Regions from separate parts of the Duganella vulcania genome, predicted to be linked through region 1. Evidence: predicted binding sites of a transcription regulator. Region 1 holds the regulator's gene; each other region holds the start of a gene.

Region 1 (5,050 bases):
CGCCGCCAGCGTCAACGGCTCCAGCGCACCACTTCGATGGTGTGGCCGTCCGGGTCTTTGATCATGGTGCCGAAATAGCAGTCGAATTCGCCGACCACTTCGTAGCAGGCCATGACGACGGGCTCGTCCGATCCAGTTCCACCGCCATCGGTGTCTAGTCCAGGTGACGCAACGGGTGGGCGTAGTCCGGCCACACCGGCTGGAAGAAGCGCTGCACCATGGCGGCGTCCACCTCGTCCAGCGAGGCCGGCTTCCATTGCGGCGCGTTGTCCTTGTCGATCACCAGCGCGCGCACGCCTTCGATCACTTCGCCATCCTCGAAGTTGTGGCGCACCAGCGTGCGCTCCATGCGCAGGCAGCCGGCCACGTCCAGCGCGGCGCCGCGCTTGACCAGCTCGTGCGTCACGCACATCATCAGCGGCGAGCGCGTGGCCATGACCTGCAGCGTCTTTTGCGCGAAGGCGCTGTCGTCCGTTTTCAGCGAGGCGATGATGGCCGGCACCGAGCCGGCGCCGAAGTGGCGATCGATGGCGGCGCGCTCGGCCGCCAGCTTGCTGTCGCCCGCCGCGCCCTTGAACGGCTCGGCGAAGGCGGCGATGGCCTCGGCCAGTTCCGCGCCGGCGGTCGATTCCAGGATGGCCTCCAGCACCTCCATCGCTTCGGCCGGCGCGTAGTGGTCGGCCAGTCCCGCGTACAGCGCGTCGGCCGCGCTAATGGTCACGCCGGTCACGCCGAGATAGCAGCCCAGCTTGCCCGGCGCGCGCGACAGGAAGTAGCTGCCGCCCACATCCGGGAACAGGCCGATGTTCACTTCCGGCATGGCCATTTTGGTCCGCCCGGTGACGATGCGCACGCGGCAGCCGGGGCCGCCCTGCGCCACGCCCATGCCGCCACCCATGACCACGCCATCCATCAGCGCGATGTACGGCTTGGGATAAAAATGGATCAGGTGGTTGAGCGCGTACTCCTCGGTGAAGAAGTCCTCCACCAGCGCGCTGCCGCCCTGCGGCGTGGCGCGGCCGGCGTCGTAGAAGAAGCGGATGTCGCCGCCGGCGCAGAAGGCCTTCTCGCTGCTGCTGCGGATGACCACGGCGGCCACGCCGCTGTCGTCGCGCCACGCCATCAGCGCCTGCGTGATGTCGCGCACCATCGCCAGCGATAAAGAGTTCAAGGCCTTGGGCCGGTCCAGCGTGATGAAGCCGGTTCCGTTGCTGACGCTGGTGTGGACGTATTCGCTCATGGGGTGCGCAGGATAGTGGTGAAAACCCTATTCTATGCGGGCGCAAAAAAGGGCGCCAGTGCGCCCTTAGTTTGATGGTGCCGGGGCCGTTGTTATAGGGCGGCGGCAGCGGGTTCGTAGCTATCCGGGAGATGCTTGATCGCATCGTGACCGTGCTCTTGGACCTTGGCTTTGTACTTCATGACCTGCCGATCCAGCTTGTCGACCAAGGTGTCGATGGCGGCGTACAGGTCCTGGGACAGGCTTTCCACGTAGACGGTCTTGCCCGACATGCGCAGGTTGATTTCAGCCTTCTGGCGTTTCTCTTTCTCTTTAAGGTTATCTACGGTCAGGATGACAGCAATATCAATCACTTGATCAAAGTGGCGGGTGACGCGTTCCAGCTTGCTCTGCACGTATTCACGGATGGCCGAGGTCACTTCGAGATGATGTCCACTGATGGTGAGATTCATACACACTCCTAAAGATAATGTCGCTTCTTACGGTTAGTGCGGGGCCCATTGCTACCGGGCGCGCAGGAACCAAGTAACTACAAAGACTTGCGGAGACTGACTGGCGGGATTTTCAAAGCTTCGCGATATTTGGCAACAGTTCGTCGCGCAATCACCATGCCTTGTTCTCCCAGCATGTCCGCAATCTTACTGTCGGATAAAGGATTTTTCGGGTCTTCTGCTCCTGTCAATTGCACAATGAGTGCGCGTATCGCCGTCGAACTTGCTTCCCCCCCCGCTTCGGTGGCGACATGGCTACCAAAGAAATATTTCAACTCAAACATGCCATGCGGGGTCAGCATATATTTTTGAGTTGTTACACGAGAAATAGTGCTCTCGTGTAGACCCAGTGTATCAGCAATTTCGCGAAGCACAAGGGGGCGCATGGCGACCGCGCCGTGCGAGAAAAAGTTCTTTTGTCGTTCTACTATCGCTTGTGCGACGCGCAAAATCGTGTCGAAACGCTGGCGCATATTCTTGATCAGCCACTTGGCTTCCTGCAGCTGCGCGCCCATCGCGCCCTCGCCTTTTCCCTGCTTGAGCAGGTTGGCGTACATGGCGTTCACGCGCAGGCGCGGCATGACGTCGTTGTTGAGGCTCACTTGCCAGCCGTTGCGTGATTTCTTGACGATCACATCCGGCACCACGTAGTCCGACACGTCCGACGCGAACGCCGAGCCCGGATGCGGATTGCACTGGCGGATGACGGTTTGTGCTTCGCGCAAATCCTCGTCGTCGCACAGCAGCGCCTTCTTCAATTTGTTGAAGTCGCGCTGGGCAAACCAGGTCAAATGATTTTCCACGATGGCCAGCGCCATGCGCCGCGTGACCAGCGGGATGCCCGGCAGGCGCTTGATCTGCAGCGCCAGACACTCGGACGCGTTGCGCGCGCCCACGCCCATCGGGTCGAAGCTTTGCAGCAGCGACAGCGCGGTGCGCAGTTCGTCGAGGTCCACCTCCAGCTCTTCCGGCAGGCGGGCGTGGATTTCCTCCAGCGATTCCTCCAGGTAGCCGTTCTCGTCCAGCGCGTCGATGATCAGCTCGACCAGCGCGCGGTCGCGCATCTCCAGCACCGTCACGCGCATCTGCTCCATCAGGTGCTCGCGCAGCGTGCAGTGGCTGGCCTCGAGCTGCGGACGCGCATCCTCGTCGTCGGGCGCCTTGCTGCGGCCGGCGTCGCTCCAGTCGACGTCGGCGTCGCTGCTGGTGCTCTCGGTGTCGGCGGCCGGGCCGTCGTAGTTGTCGGCGTCGGCGGCCGGCGCCTCCTGGGCGTTGGGCGGGCCTTCCGGCGGCGCGTCGCCGACCGGGGCTTGCTGGCTGATGGCGCCGTCCGACAGCAGCCGCAGCGAGCGGTCCAGCGGGTCGTCGAGGCGCTCCAGCAGCGGATTATCGGTCAGCAGCTGTTCCAGTTCCTGATGCAGCTCCAGCGTCGACAGTTGCAGCAGCCGGATCGACTGCTGCAACTGGGGCGTCAGCGCGAGGTGCTGCGACGTGCGCAGTTGCAAAGACTGTTTCATGGGTCACATACGGAAGTGTTCACCCAGATACACGCGACGCACCGATTCGTTGGCGATGATGTCGTCTGGCCGGCCTGAAGCCAATACCGTGCCCTGGTTGATGATATATGCGCGGTCGCAGATGCCCAGCGTCTCGCGCACATTGTGATCGGTAATGAGGACGCCGATGCCGCGTTCCTTGAGGAAGCGCACGATGCGCTGGATCTCAATGACGGCGATCGGGTCGACCCCGGCGAATGGTTCGTCGAGCAGCACGAAGCGCGGGTTGGTGGCCAGTGCGCGCGCGATCTCCACGCGGCGGCGCTCGCCGCCCGAAAGCGACAGCGCCTGGTTCTCGCGCAGCTTTTCGATCTGCAAATCGGCCAGCAGGGTATTGAGCCGTTCATCAATGGCAGCCTTGGATAAAGGCTTGCCGTCCACTTTCTGGATTTCGAGGACGGCGCGGATATTTTCTTCCACCGTCAGCTTGCGGAACACCGACGCTTCCTGCGGCAGGTAGGACAAGCCGAGCGAGGCGCGGCGGTGGATCGGCAGCGAGGAGATGTCGGTGCCGCTGATGTCGATGCTGCCGGCGTCCGACGGCACCAGGCCGACGATCATGTAGAACGAGGTGGTCTTGCCGGCGCCGTTGGGGCCGAGCAGGCCCACCACTTCGCCGCATTCCACTTGCAGGGACACGTCATGCACGACCTGGCGCTTGCCGTAGGTCTTTTGCAGGCCGCGTACGATCAGGGTGCTACCGCAGGATGGTTCCATGCTCACTTCTCCGTGGCCGGCGGCGTCGACGCGGCTGGCGTGGCGGCCGGCGCGGCCGGGCGGATGGTTGGCTGGATCACCATGGTGCCGCGGCCGGCGCCCGGCTTGCTCTCGCCGGTGACGGTGTTCTTCACGGCGAACTGTTCCTTGCGGCTGTCGTAGGAAATGAACTCGCCGTTGACCTCGTCGCTGAGGCGGCCGCCTTCGAGGCGGCGCACCTTGGCCTTGGAGAACAGCTTGACCAGGTCGGTCTTGTTGCTGTACTCGATGCGCTCGGCTTCGCCTTCGACCCACTGGTCGCCGGCGCCGTCGCGCTTCTGGCGGAAGGTGGCCGGCGTGCCCGGCGTGCTGGTCAGCACGACGAAGTCGTAGCCTTCCGGGTCGGTGGTCATCACCGCCTTGGGCGACTTCAGCAGCAAGGTGCCGCGCGTCAGGATCACGTTGCCGATCAGCGTCTTGACCTGCTTGACGTCGTCGATCTGCAGATCATCATACTGGATCGTGGTCGGCTTGGTGGAGTCGGCCTTTTCCGCGTGGGCGGCGCAGGCCGCCATCAGCAGCACGGCGGCCGACAATATCAATTTTTTCATCGTCATTCCATTCTTCATCGTTGGTTCTTCAATGGCCGGGGCGCGGCGGCAGCACCAGCTGCCCGCGTCCGCCCAGCTGCACTTCGCGCGTGGCGTTGTTGGCCTTCATGCCGACGCCGTTGGCGGTGGCGTTGCCGATCTCCAGCGCCACCGGCGCGGTGGTTTCCATCCGTTCCTCGTCCGGGTACACGGTCAAGGTCGAGGTCGTCATGCGCAGCGCCTGCGCCTTCGGCGTGGCCGGGCGCACCACGTCCACATTACCACTGAGCTTGACGCGCGTATTGCCCTGGTCGACATGGGCGGTGTCGGCATGCATATTCATCGGCGGCTGGTCGCCCGACAGGCTGTGCACGTACGGCTTGTCGATGTCGGACGCGTCGCCGACCGGGTGGTGGGTCAGCTTCTCGCCGGAGATGATGTAGGCCGGCTGGCCGGTCTTGTTCATGCGTACCATGC
Region 2 (5,050 bases), on a different contig from region 1:
GCTGCGCGAGCGCGCGTGGCGGATCGTCGAGGCGCTGGTGGCGCAGGAGCCGGGCATCTACGAAGCGCGCCTGCGCGGCCAGCTGGTGGCGCAGGCCACCGTCGACCATGGCGTCTCCCATCCGACCATCTACCGCTACCTGCGCCGCTACTGGCAGCGCGGGCAGACACCCAACGCGCTGCTGCCCGACTACTGCAACTCCGGTGGGCGAGGCAAGGTGCGCCAGGCTTCGGCCGGCGTCAAGCGCGGCCGCCCGCGCAAGAACGACGCCGGCGATGGTCCCGGCATGAACGCCGACGAGGAGATCCGCCGCACCTTCCGCGTCGCCATCGCGCGCTACGCGGCGGGCCACGCCAAGTTCTCGCGGCTGGGCGCCTACCAGCAGATGCTGGCCGACTTCTTCAGCGGGCGCCGCATCGACGCCGGCAGCGGCCGTGTGCTGGCCGCGCAGGACGCGCCGGCGGCGCTGCCGACCTTCGGCCAGTTCAACTACTGGCTCGACCACGACGACGACCGCCCGCCGGAAGTGGTGCGCCGCAGCGCCGCCACCACCGCGCGCGGACTGCCATCGCCGGACCCGTACCCGCCTGGCGCCGACGGCGATTGGCAGCCGCCGGCCGATGGCCGTCCCGGCGCCTGCTTCCACCTGGACGTGGTGCGCACCGAAGTGCAGCTGGTCTCGCGCGCCGACCGCCAGCAGACCATCGGCCGCCCGCTGGTGTACGTGGCGATCGACGCTTTCAGTCACATGGTGGCCGGGGTCTACATCGGCATGGGCGCCGCCAGCTGGCAGCACGCCATGCTGGCGCTGGCCCACTGCGGCGCCGACAAGCAGCGCTACAGCCAACAGTTCGGCCGCCGCATCGAGGCCGTGCAGTGGCCCAGCCGCCACCTGCCCGACACGCTGTCCACGCACGCCGCCCTGGGCGGCGGCACCCAGCGCGACACGCTGCTCAACAACTTCAACCTGCGCTGCGTCGCCGCCAACGACGGCCCGGACGACTGGCGCGCCGTGCTGGCCAAGCGTTTCCAGCTGCTGGCACCGGATGCCGCCGGCGCCCCGTGCCGGCTGGACGGCGTGCTCGATCTGGACCAGTTCACCCGCATCGTCATCGACTGCGTCCTGTACCACAACAATAGCGCGCCGCTGGCGCGCGCCGGCCATGCCACGCCGCGCGCGTTGTGGGAGTGGGGCGTGGCCCATCGCGGCGGCAGCCTCAAGACCTATCCCGAACAGCTGCTGCGCTGTAGCCTGATGCCGGCCGCGCAAGCCACCGTCACCGCCGACGGCATCGAGCTGTCCGGCGTCGCCTACACCTGCGCGCGCGCCATCAACGAGCGCTGGTTCGAGCGTGCGCGCTCGCGCGGGCAGTGGCATGTGCGGGTGGTCTACGATCCGGCCGACATGGATATGATTTATTTGTTGGACCCGAACGCGCCGATGCAATTCCACGCCTGCCACATGGCCGACGGCGGCGGCATGCCGCGCCACCTGGCCGCGGTGGAAATCGCGGCGTTGCCTCGCCCGGTTCCCGCCATCCCCGCAGCACCCCTACGTAGCACTACGCACGCCATCGCCAGCTTCGCCAATTGAAACGCCCACGGCGCTGTCCAGCGCCGTGCATGCCCCTTCCTTCCATTCCGGTGCGCGCCTCTCGCTGGTGCGGCGCGCCGCTTCCGCATCCGCTTCGCAGGTGCCACCGGCGCAAATAAAGTCTGTCGCCGCCGGCGCCTTTTCATGCCTCCGGCGTGCCGGCCATGGGGCTGTGAAAGGACATTGTTTTATGCCGTTCCGCCTTATTCCATAAGGATCGCTTCGGCGGTGAAGCATGTTTATTTTGTCCCGAACAGTGGCACGACGATTGCTAGATAGGAGCTATGGAATCGCAAGTCACGAAAGGACATCGATGAATAGCAAAACCGTAAAATCGTTTAAATCGTTTAGTTCATTTACTCGAAGGGACTTCCTGTACCGCGCGGCAGCGGTCGGCGGCACCGGCCTGCTGCTCAACACCATGAACGCGTGGGGCATGGGCATGGATTCGACGGCCTCCGCGCCGCCGGCGCTGAGCGGCAGCGGCAAGGGAAAGAAGGTGCTGATACTGGGCGCCGGCCTGGCCGGCATGACCGCGGCCTACGAGCTGGGAAAGCTGGGCTACCACTGCCAGATCCTGGAAGCGCGCACCTTTGCCGGCGGTCGCTGCCAGACCGCGCGCAAAGGCTTCAGCCTGACCGAGCTCGGAGGCGAGAAGCAGACCTGCGATTTCGACGACGGCCAGTACATCAACCATGGCCCATGGCGCATCCCGTTGCACCATCAATCGACGCTGCACTACACGCGCTTGTTCGAGGTGCCGCTGGAGGTCATGGTCAACGATAACGACCACGCCTTCGTCTACTCGGAAAACGCCGGTCCCTACGCCGGCAAGCGCATGCGCGTCGCCGAGATCAAGGCCGACATGCGCGGCCACGTCTCCGAGCTCTTGGCCAAGTCGGTCAAGAACAAGCAGCTGGACCAGGAGCTCACCGCCGACGACCAGCGCCTGCTGCTGGACTACCTGGCGCACGAAGGCCAACTGGCCGGCGCCGACCTGCAATACAAGGGCCGCAGCGGCCGTGGCTTCACCGTCAATCCCGGCGCCGGCCTGTCGCCCGGACCGGGCACGCCGTCCGATCCGCTGGGCTTCAAGGACCTGCTGGCGTCCAAGCTGGGCAACGTCTACAGCGCGGTGCAGGACTTCCCGATGCAGAACACCATGTTCCAGCCGGTGGGCGGCATGGACGCCATCGCCAAGGCGTTCGAAAAGCGCGTCGGCAAGAACATCCGCTACCGCGCCGAAGTGCAGACCATCCGCCAGAACGACAAGGGCGTCACCGTCACCTACAAGGACACCGGCAGCGGCAAGGTCGCCAGCATCGGCGCCGACTACTGCCTGGTGGCGATGCCGCTGTCGGTGCTGCGCCAGATCGACACCGACTTCTCGGACAAGTTCAAGAGGGCCGTCGCCACGGTGGCCTACGCGCCGGTCGGCAAGATCGGCCTGCAGATGAAGCGCCGCTTCTGGGAGGAGGACGAGCACCTGTACGGCGGCCATATCCTCACCGACCTCAAAGGCATCAACACCATCTCGATGCCGTCCTACGGCTGGCAGAAGAAGAAGGGCGTGCTGCTCGGGTATTACCAGTACCAGACGGCCGCCATCGAGACCAGCGCTCTGTCGCCGAAGGAGCGCGCCGCGTTCGCGCTGGAGGCGGGGCAGAAGATCTTCCCGCAGTACACCGAGAACTTCGAGACCGCGTTCTCGGTCGCCTGGCACCGCGTGCAGTACAACCTTGGCGGCTGGGCCGAGTGGACCGAGAAGACCCGCGCCGCCGCCTACCCGATCCTGCTGGAGGGCGAGGGCCGCGTGCTGCTGGCCGGCGAGCACCTGAGCTACCTGACCGGCTGGCAGGCCGGCGCCATCGAATCGGCGTGGCAGCAGATCGCCAAGATCCATGAAAGGGCCAGCGCATGAAGGAAGCGTTGATCAAGGCGGCGATGGTGGTGGTCGCGCTGCTGGCGGCCGGCGCCAGCTCGCCGTCGCGCGCGCAGCAGATGGATGGCAAGGCGCTGTTCCTGAAGAACTGCGCGGCCTGTCACCAGCCCACCGGCAAGGGCATACCGGGCGCCTTCCCGGCGCTGGCGGGGAACAAGTTCGTGCAAGGGAAGGGTACCGACGTCGCCTCGGTGCTGCTCAAGGGGCGCGGCGGCATGCCGGACTTCAGCGACAGCTTGAGCGACGCGGAAATCGCCACCGTGCTCAGTTTCGTGCGCAGCAGCTGGGGCAACCAGGGCGCGCCGCTCAGCGAGTCCGAGGTGCTGGCGCTGCGCGACGTGCTGCAAGTCGACCATTTTAGTAACGGCCAGATGTCCAACAAACATTGAAGGAAAAACGCATGAAGAAATCGCTCGCCACCCTGTTGATCCCGGCCGCGCTGGCGCTGTTGCCCGCCGCCGCAGGCGCCGCACCGAAAGCAGTAGCCGCCGACATCGTCCGCCACAAGATCCCCGGATCGGACTTCCCGATCGCGCTGGCCGTCACCGTGCCGTCCACCGCCACCATCCACTTCGTCAGCGGCCAGGTGCCCGCCATCGTCGATTCCAGCGCCGCGCCGGATTCGCTGGCCGCCTTCGGCGACACCAGGACCCAGTCCGAGTCGGTGCTCAAGAAGATCAAGGAAGTCCTGGAGGGCATGAAGCTCGACATGAGCGACGTGGTCAAGATGACCGTCTACCTGGTCGGCGATCCGGCCAAGGGCGGCAAGGCCGACACCAAGGGCTTCATGGAGGCCTACACCCAGCACTTCGGCGGCGCGCAGACCAAGCTGCCGGCGCGCGCCGTGGTGCAGGTCGCGGCCCTGAGCAATCCGGGCTGGCTGGTGGAAATCGAAGTCGTCGCCGCAAAAAAATAATTACGCAGTAGGTCTTACTTTCTTTTTCATTCAATGGGGATTCATTATGCATAAGGCCATACTCAAAACCGGCGTCGCCGCCGTGCTGTCCACCCTGGCGCTGGGCTCCTCCTACGCCGCCGCAGCAGGCGCCGACGACAATGCGGCCGCCACGCCGGCCGCCGACGCCTCGGGCGAAGCCCCCGTCAGCGCGGTGATCGTCACCGGCACGCGGTCGAGCGGCATCAAGGTGGAGAACAGCGCCTCGCCGATCCAGGTGCTGGATTCGGCCTCGCTGCAGCGCACCGGCCAGCCGGACCTGATCCAGGCGCTGGCGCAGAACCTGCCGTCGTTCACCGCGCAAGCCTTCGGCGGCGACACCGCCAACCTGACGCTGTCGGCCCGCCTGCGCGGCCTGAGTCCCAACAACACGCTGGTGCTGATCAACGGCAAACGCCGCCACGGCACCGCCAACCTGGCCGTGCTGGGCGGGCCATACCAGGGCGGCGCCGCGGCTGACCTGAACTACATCCCGGTCGCCGCGATCGACCACATCGAAGTGCTGCAGGACGGCGCGGCCGCCCAATACGGCTCCGACGCCATCGCCGGCGTGATCAAC
Region 3 (5,050 bases), on a different contig from region 1:
TTGCGATCGTCATGCGTAGTGAAAGGAGCGGAGAGCCTTCAACGAGTCTCGTGATGCGTGAGCTGTCTTGCGCGGTAGCGCAACGGGGCTCAGGCGGCGAAATGCTGAACATTAAAAATCCCACGGGGTAGCCCCGTAGAGGCTGTCCCTGCCGAAGCAAAGACAGGCCGGCTTGAAGGATCCGCCCCGCCCACACGGTAGCGGAATTTTATTTAAAAAGCAATCACTGCTTGGCGATCCATTCAAACACCGACGGACCATGCGGCTTCCAGCCCAGTTGCGTGCGCGCCCGCTGCCCTCGCACGCGGCTGTTGGAGCCCAGCCCATAGGAAGCCATCTCGTAGCCCCATTCCTCCTTGGCCTGCTCCAGCGGCCAGTCCTGCGGGTCGCCCAGGTCCAGCGCGCGGGCGATGGCCGCGCTCATGTCGCGGAACGAGGCCTCGCCGCTTTCGACGAAGTAGAACGCGCCGGCCTCGGTCTTTTCCAACGCCAGCAGATACAGGTCGACCACGTCGTCGATGTGGACATTGGACCAGATGTTCAAACCGCGCCCCACATGGCGCACGATGCCGCTCTTGCGGGCCTGCTTGATCAGGCGTGGCAGCTGCACGCTGTCGCGCGGCAGCGCGCCGTCGCCGTAGATCAGCGTATTGCACAGCACCGCCGAGCGCACACCTTTGCCGGCGGCGGCCAGCACCAGGTCATCGATGGCGACGCGCGCGGCCTTGTCGGCGGTGGGGGCGGGGAGTTGGTCTTCGAAGTAGATGCGGTCCGTGGCCTCGCCGCCGGAGGCGTCGCCGACGATGCTGGAACCGCTGGTGTGCAGGAATACCTTGCCGCTGCCGGCCAGCGCATCGACAAAGGCTTCCACGGCGGCGCGGTTGTCGCTGCTGGCGGCGTTGATGACGGCGTCCGCCGCCTTGGCCTGGGCGATCAGCAGGTCGCGGTCGTCGAGGGTGCCGGCCACGCCGGTCACGCCGATCGAAGCCACTTCCTGTAGTTGTTCCGGGTTGCGTACCAGGCCGACCACCTGATGGCCTGCGCGCACCAGGCCCGCTGCGATGGAACCGCCGATAAAGCCTGCCGCGCCGGTGACGAATATTTTCATGCTGTGCTCACGTAATCAGTTAGGGGAGCAAACAGTATGGGGACGGGCGCCGCGCCCAAACAGGCCGCGCGGCGCAAAGCTCCCTTGATTACGGCGCAACGATCAGGCTTAAGCCTTGCGCTGTTTGCGCTTGGCGACCACGCCCAGCAAGGCCAGGCCGCCCAGCAGCATGGCGTAGGCGTCGGCTTCCGGCACCGGTGCGGCAGCCACCGCGAAGGACAGGTTGTCGGCATAGCCGTCGTTGTACGAGCCGGCGTTGCGGGTCATGGTCAGCGTGATGCCGACATTGAGCGCGCCGACCGGGATGTAGCCTTGCGTGTCGCGCAGCAGAAGACCTGTGTGGTTGCCGCGCTCCGAATTGGAGACGGGACCCAGGCTGGCGCTGGACAGCACGGCGCCGCCGCTGCCGAAGAAGGTGGCGGTCAGCGTGGCGTTGTCGTTCTGCGATTCATAGCCGCCCAGCCAGGCCGACAGGTCGTAGCGCGAGGCGCCGGTGTTGATGGCGGTGCTCAGCGCCGACAGGTCGATGGTCTGGCTGGCGGTGGACTTGGCGTTGCTGTCGCCGCCAGCGAAGAAGTAGGTGCCGCGGTCGGACGGACCTGGATCCGAAGGGAAGGGGAAGCCGCCGCTGGCGCCGTATTTGACGACGCTGAAGGCCGAAGTGGTATTCCAGCCAGTGGTATTGCCGGTTTCGGCGTTACCGTTGGCGATCAGGTTGGCGCCGAAGCCGGTGGCGTGGGCGGCCGGAGCCAGTGCCAGGGCAACCGCCGCAGCGGCTGCAAAAGTCGAGAAGCGCATTGCTTGTCCTTGATGGGAAATGAAAAATGGTGCTTATTTTACAAGCAAAAAAGACAAATGTAAAACATGATGCGCCATGCATGCACCGTTATGGTGCGCAAGGCTCTCTTTGGTGCGAAATAAGTCCTTACATCGCCTGTGGCGCGTGATTCGGCTGGCATGACGATTGCATTACGTTAGCCATGCCCGATACCACCGCATCCAGAGAACTCGCCGCCGGCCCTGGCGCATGGCAGGCCAGCCTCACGCTCGGATTTGCCGACGACGGCGGCACCACGCGCCTGTTCGACAACCGGCACTATGGCCCGCTGCGCGTGCAGAAGGCGCTGTACCCGGAGGACGCCAAGGTGTGCCATGCCATCGTCGTGCATCCGCCGGGCGGCGTGGTGGGCGGCGACCAGCTGGCGATCAATGTCGGCGTCGGCGCGCAGGCGCATGCCTTCATCACCACGCCGGGCGCCGCCAAGTGGTACAAGGCCAACGGCAAGGTCTCGCGCCAGCACGTGCGCCTGGCCGTGGCCTCTGGCGCCGCACTCGAATGGCTGCCGCAAGAGACCATCTTTTTTGATACCGCTAACGTGGCGCTGGACCAGCACATCGAGCTGGCCGAAGGCGCCACTTACATCGGCTGCGAAATCCTTTGCATGGGCCGGCGCGGCTCGGGCGAGAGCTTCAACACCGGCACCGTGGCCCAGCGCAGCAGCATCCGCCGCGACGGCAAATTGATCTGGTGGGAGCAGGGCGCGATGCTGGGCGGTCGCCTCGACAGCCCGCTGGCGCTCAACGGCAGGACCGTTTGCGCCACGCTGATCGCGGCCGGCAAGCCGCTGCCCGCCGCCGTGCTGTCCGAGATCCGCGCCGATATCCAGGCCGACGGCGAGCACGTTTTCGGCGTTACGCAAACCAGGGGCGTGCTGGTGGCGCGCCACCTGGGCGACGACAGCGAAACCGCACGCCGCCTGATGCTCACCGTCTGGCGCCGCCTGCGCCCGCACCTGCTGGGCCGCGCGGCCGTCACGCCGCGCATCTGGCAAACCTGAAAGACAAAACTGAGAAACGCCATGGACCTGACACCAAGAGAAAAAGACAAACTGCTGATTTTCACCGCCGGCATCGTCGCGGAACGCCGGCTCGCGCGCGGCTTGAAGTTGAACTACCCGGAAGCGGTGGCGCTGATCACCTGCGCCATCATGGAAGGTGCGCGCGACGGCAAAGCCGTCGCGCAGCTGATGTCCGACGGCACCCGCATCCTTACGCGTGCCGACGTCATGGAAGGCATCCCCGAAATGATCCCCGACATCCAGGTCGAAGCGACGTTCCCCGACGGGAGCAAGCTGGTGACCGTCCACAACCCCATCCCGTAAAGGAGATCGCCATGATCCCAGGTGAATACATGCTCGAAGAGGGCGAGATCGGCCTCAACGAAGGCCGCGCCACCGCGACCGTCGTGGTGACCAACCAGGGCGACCGGCCGGTGCAGGTCGGATCGCATTTTCATTTTTTTGAAGTCAACACGGAGCTCAAGTTCGAGCGCTGGCAGGCCTACGGCATGCGCCTGAATATCGCCGCCGGCACCGCCGTCCGTTTTGAACCGGGCCAGCAGCGCACGGTGGAACTGGTGAAGCTGGGCGGTGACCAGAAGGTGTTCGGCTTCAATGGCAAAGTAATGGGCAAGCTGGACCCCAATCCACCTAAAGGCTGACATGGTTACAATCTCGCGCCGCGCCTACTCGGAAATGTTCGGCCCCACCAAAGGGGACCGCATCCGCCTGGCCGATACCGAACTGTTTATCGAAATCGAACACGATTTCGCCACCTATGGCGAGGAAGTCAAATTCGGCGGCGGCAAAGTGATCCGCGACGGCATGGGCCAGTCGCAGCGCGTGGCCGCCGACGTGATGGACACGGTGATCACCAACGCGGTGATCGTCGACCATTGGGGCATCGTCAAGGCCGACATCGGCCTGAAAAGCGGCATGATCGCCGCCATCGGCAAGGCCGGCAATCCGGACATCCAGCCGGATGTGACGATGGCCATCGGCGGCGCCACCGAGATCATCGCCGGCGAAGGCATGATCGTCACCGCCGGCGGCGTGGACACGCACATCCACTTCATCTGCCCGCAGCAGATCGAGGAAGCGCTGATGAGCGGCGTGACCACGATGATAGGCGGCGGCACCGGGCCGTCCGCCGGCACCTCGGCCACCACCTGCACGCCGGGGCCGTGGCACCTGCACGCGATGCTGGGCGCGGCCGACGCCTTCCCGATGAACCTGGGCTTCCTCGGCAAGGGCAATGTGTCGCTGCCGGAGCCGCTGGAGGAGCAGGTGCGCGCCGGCGCCATCGGCCTGAAGCTGCACGAGGACTGGGGCAGCACGCCGGCCGCCATCGACAACTGCCTGTCCGTGGCCGACCGCATGGACGTGCAGGTCGCCATCCACAGCGACACGCTCAACGAAGGCGGCTACCTGGCCGACACGCTGGCCGCGTTCAAGGACCGCACCATCCACACCTTCCACACCGAAGGCGCGGGCGGCGGCCATGCGCCGGACATCATCGCGGCGGTGGGCGAATCGAACGTGCTGCCGTCGTCCACCAACCCAACCCGCCCGTTCACCGTCAACACGCTGGACGAGCACCTGGACATGCTGATGGTGTGCCACCATCTTGACGCGGCCATCGCCGAGGATGTGGCCTTCGCCGAATCGCGCATCCGCCGCGAGACCATCGCCGCCGAGGACATCCTGCACGACATCGGCGCGATCTCGATGATGTCGTCCGATTCGCAGGCCATGGGCCGTGTCGGCGAGGTGGTGATGCGCACCTGGCAGACCGCGCACAAGATGAAGGTGCAGCGCGGACCCTTGGCGCCGGATTCCTCGCGCAACGACAACTTCCGCGTCAAGCGCTACATCGCCAAGTACACGATCAACCCGGCCATCACGCACGGCATCTCGCACGCGGTGGGCTCGCTGGAGGTGGGCAAGATCGCCGACCTGGTGTTGTGGAAGCCGGCCTTCTTCGGCGTCAAGCCGTCGACGATTTTGAAGGGCGGCATGATCGCCGCCGCGCAGATGGGCGATCCGAACGCCTCGATCCCGACGCCGCAGCCGGTGCATTACCGGATGATGTTCGGCGCCTTCG

What was found. Region 1 encodes sigma-54, which starts transcription at its own class of promoters, with help from an activator protein. Its sites were predicted from a motif close to TGGCANGNAANCTGCTTT; they were not measured.
Region 2: the regulator sigma-54 is predicted to act here: its motif matches at 1,852-1,869, upstream of GTP90_RS23840 (flavin monoamine oxidase family protein).
Region 3: the regulator sigma-54 is predicted to act here: its motif matches at 2,062-2,079, upstream of GTP90_RS30365 (urease accessory protein UreD).

Annotation. Positions count from the first base shown of each region.
Region 1 is NZ_WWCX01000024.1:5,726-10,775, forward strand. Features, by position in the region: gene GTP90_RS15435 (enoyl-CoA hydratase/isomerase family protein) at 155-1,240, opposite strand; gene hpf (ribosome hibernation-promoting factor, HPF/YfiA family) at 1,333-1,692, opposite strand; gene GTP90_RS15445 (RNA polymerase factor sigma-54) at 1,770-3,248, opposite strand; gene lptB (LPS export ABC transporter ATP-binding protein) at 3,252-4,004, opposite strand; gene lptA (lipopolysaccharide transport periplasmic protein LptA) at 4,007-4,594, opposite strand; gene lptC (LPS export ABC transporter periplasmic protein LptC) at 4,623-5,050, opposite strand, start outside.
Region 2 is NZ_WWCX01000056.1:33,494-38,543, forward strand. Features, by position in the region: gene GTP90_RS23835 (TnsB C-terminal domain-containing protein) at 1-1,594, shown strand, start outside; gene GTP90_RS23840 (flavin monoamine oxidase family protein) at 1,908-3,515, shown strand; gene GTP90_RS23845 (c-type cytochrome) at 3,512-3,925, shown strand; gene GTP90_RS23850 (RidA family protein) at 3,937-4,452, shown strand; gene GTP90_RS23855 (TonB-dependent receptor plug domain-containing protein) at 4,499-5,050, shown strand, end outside.
Region 3 is NZ_WWCX01000104.1:5,554-10,603, reverse strand. Features, by position in the region: gene GTP90_RS30380 (reverse transcriptase family protein) at 1-13, opposite strand, end outside; gene GTP90_RS30375 (NAD-dependent epimerase/dehydratase family protein) at 224-1,108, opposite strand; gene GTP90_RS30370 (PEP-CTERM sorting domain-containing protein) at 1,217-1,906, opposite strand; gene GTP90_RS30365 (urease accessory protein UreD) at 2,089-2,946, shown strand; gene GTP90_RS30360 (urease subunit gamma) at 2,968-3,270, shown strand; gene GTP90_RS30355 (urease subunit beta) at 3,282-3,608, shown strand; gene ureC (urease subunit alpha) at 3,610-5,050, shown strand, end outside.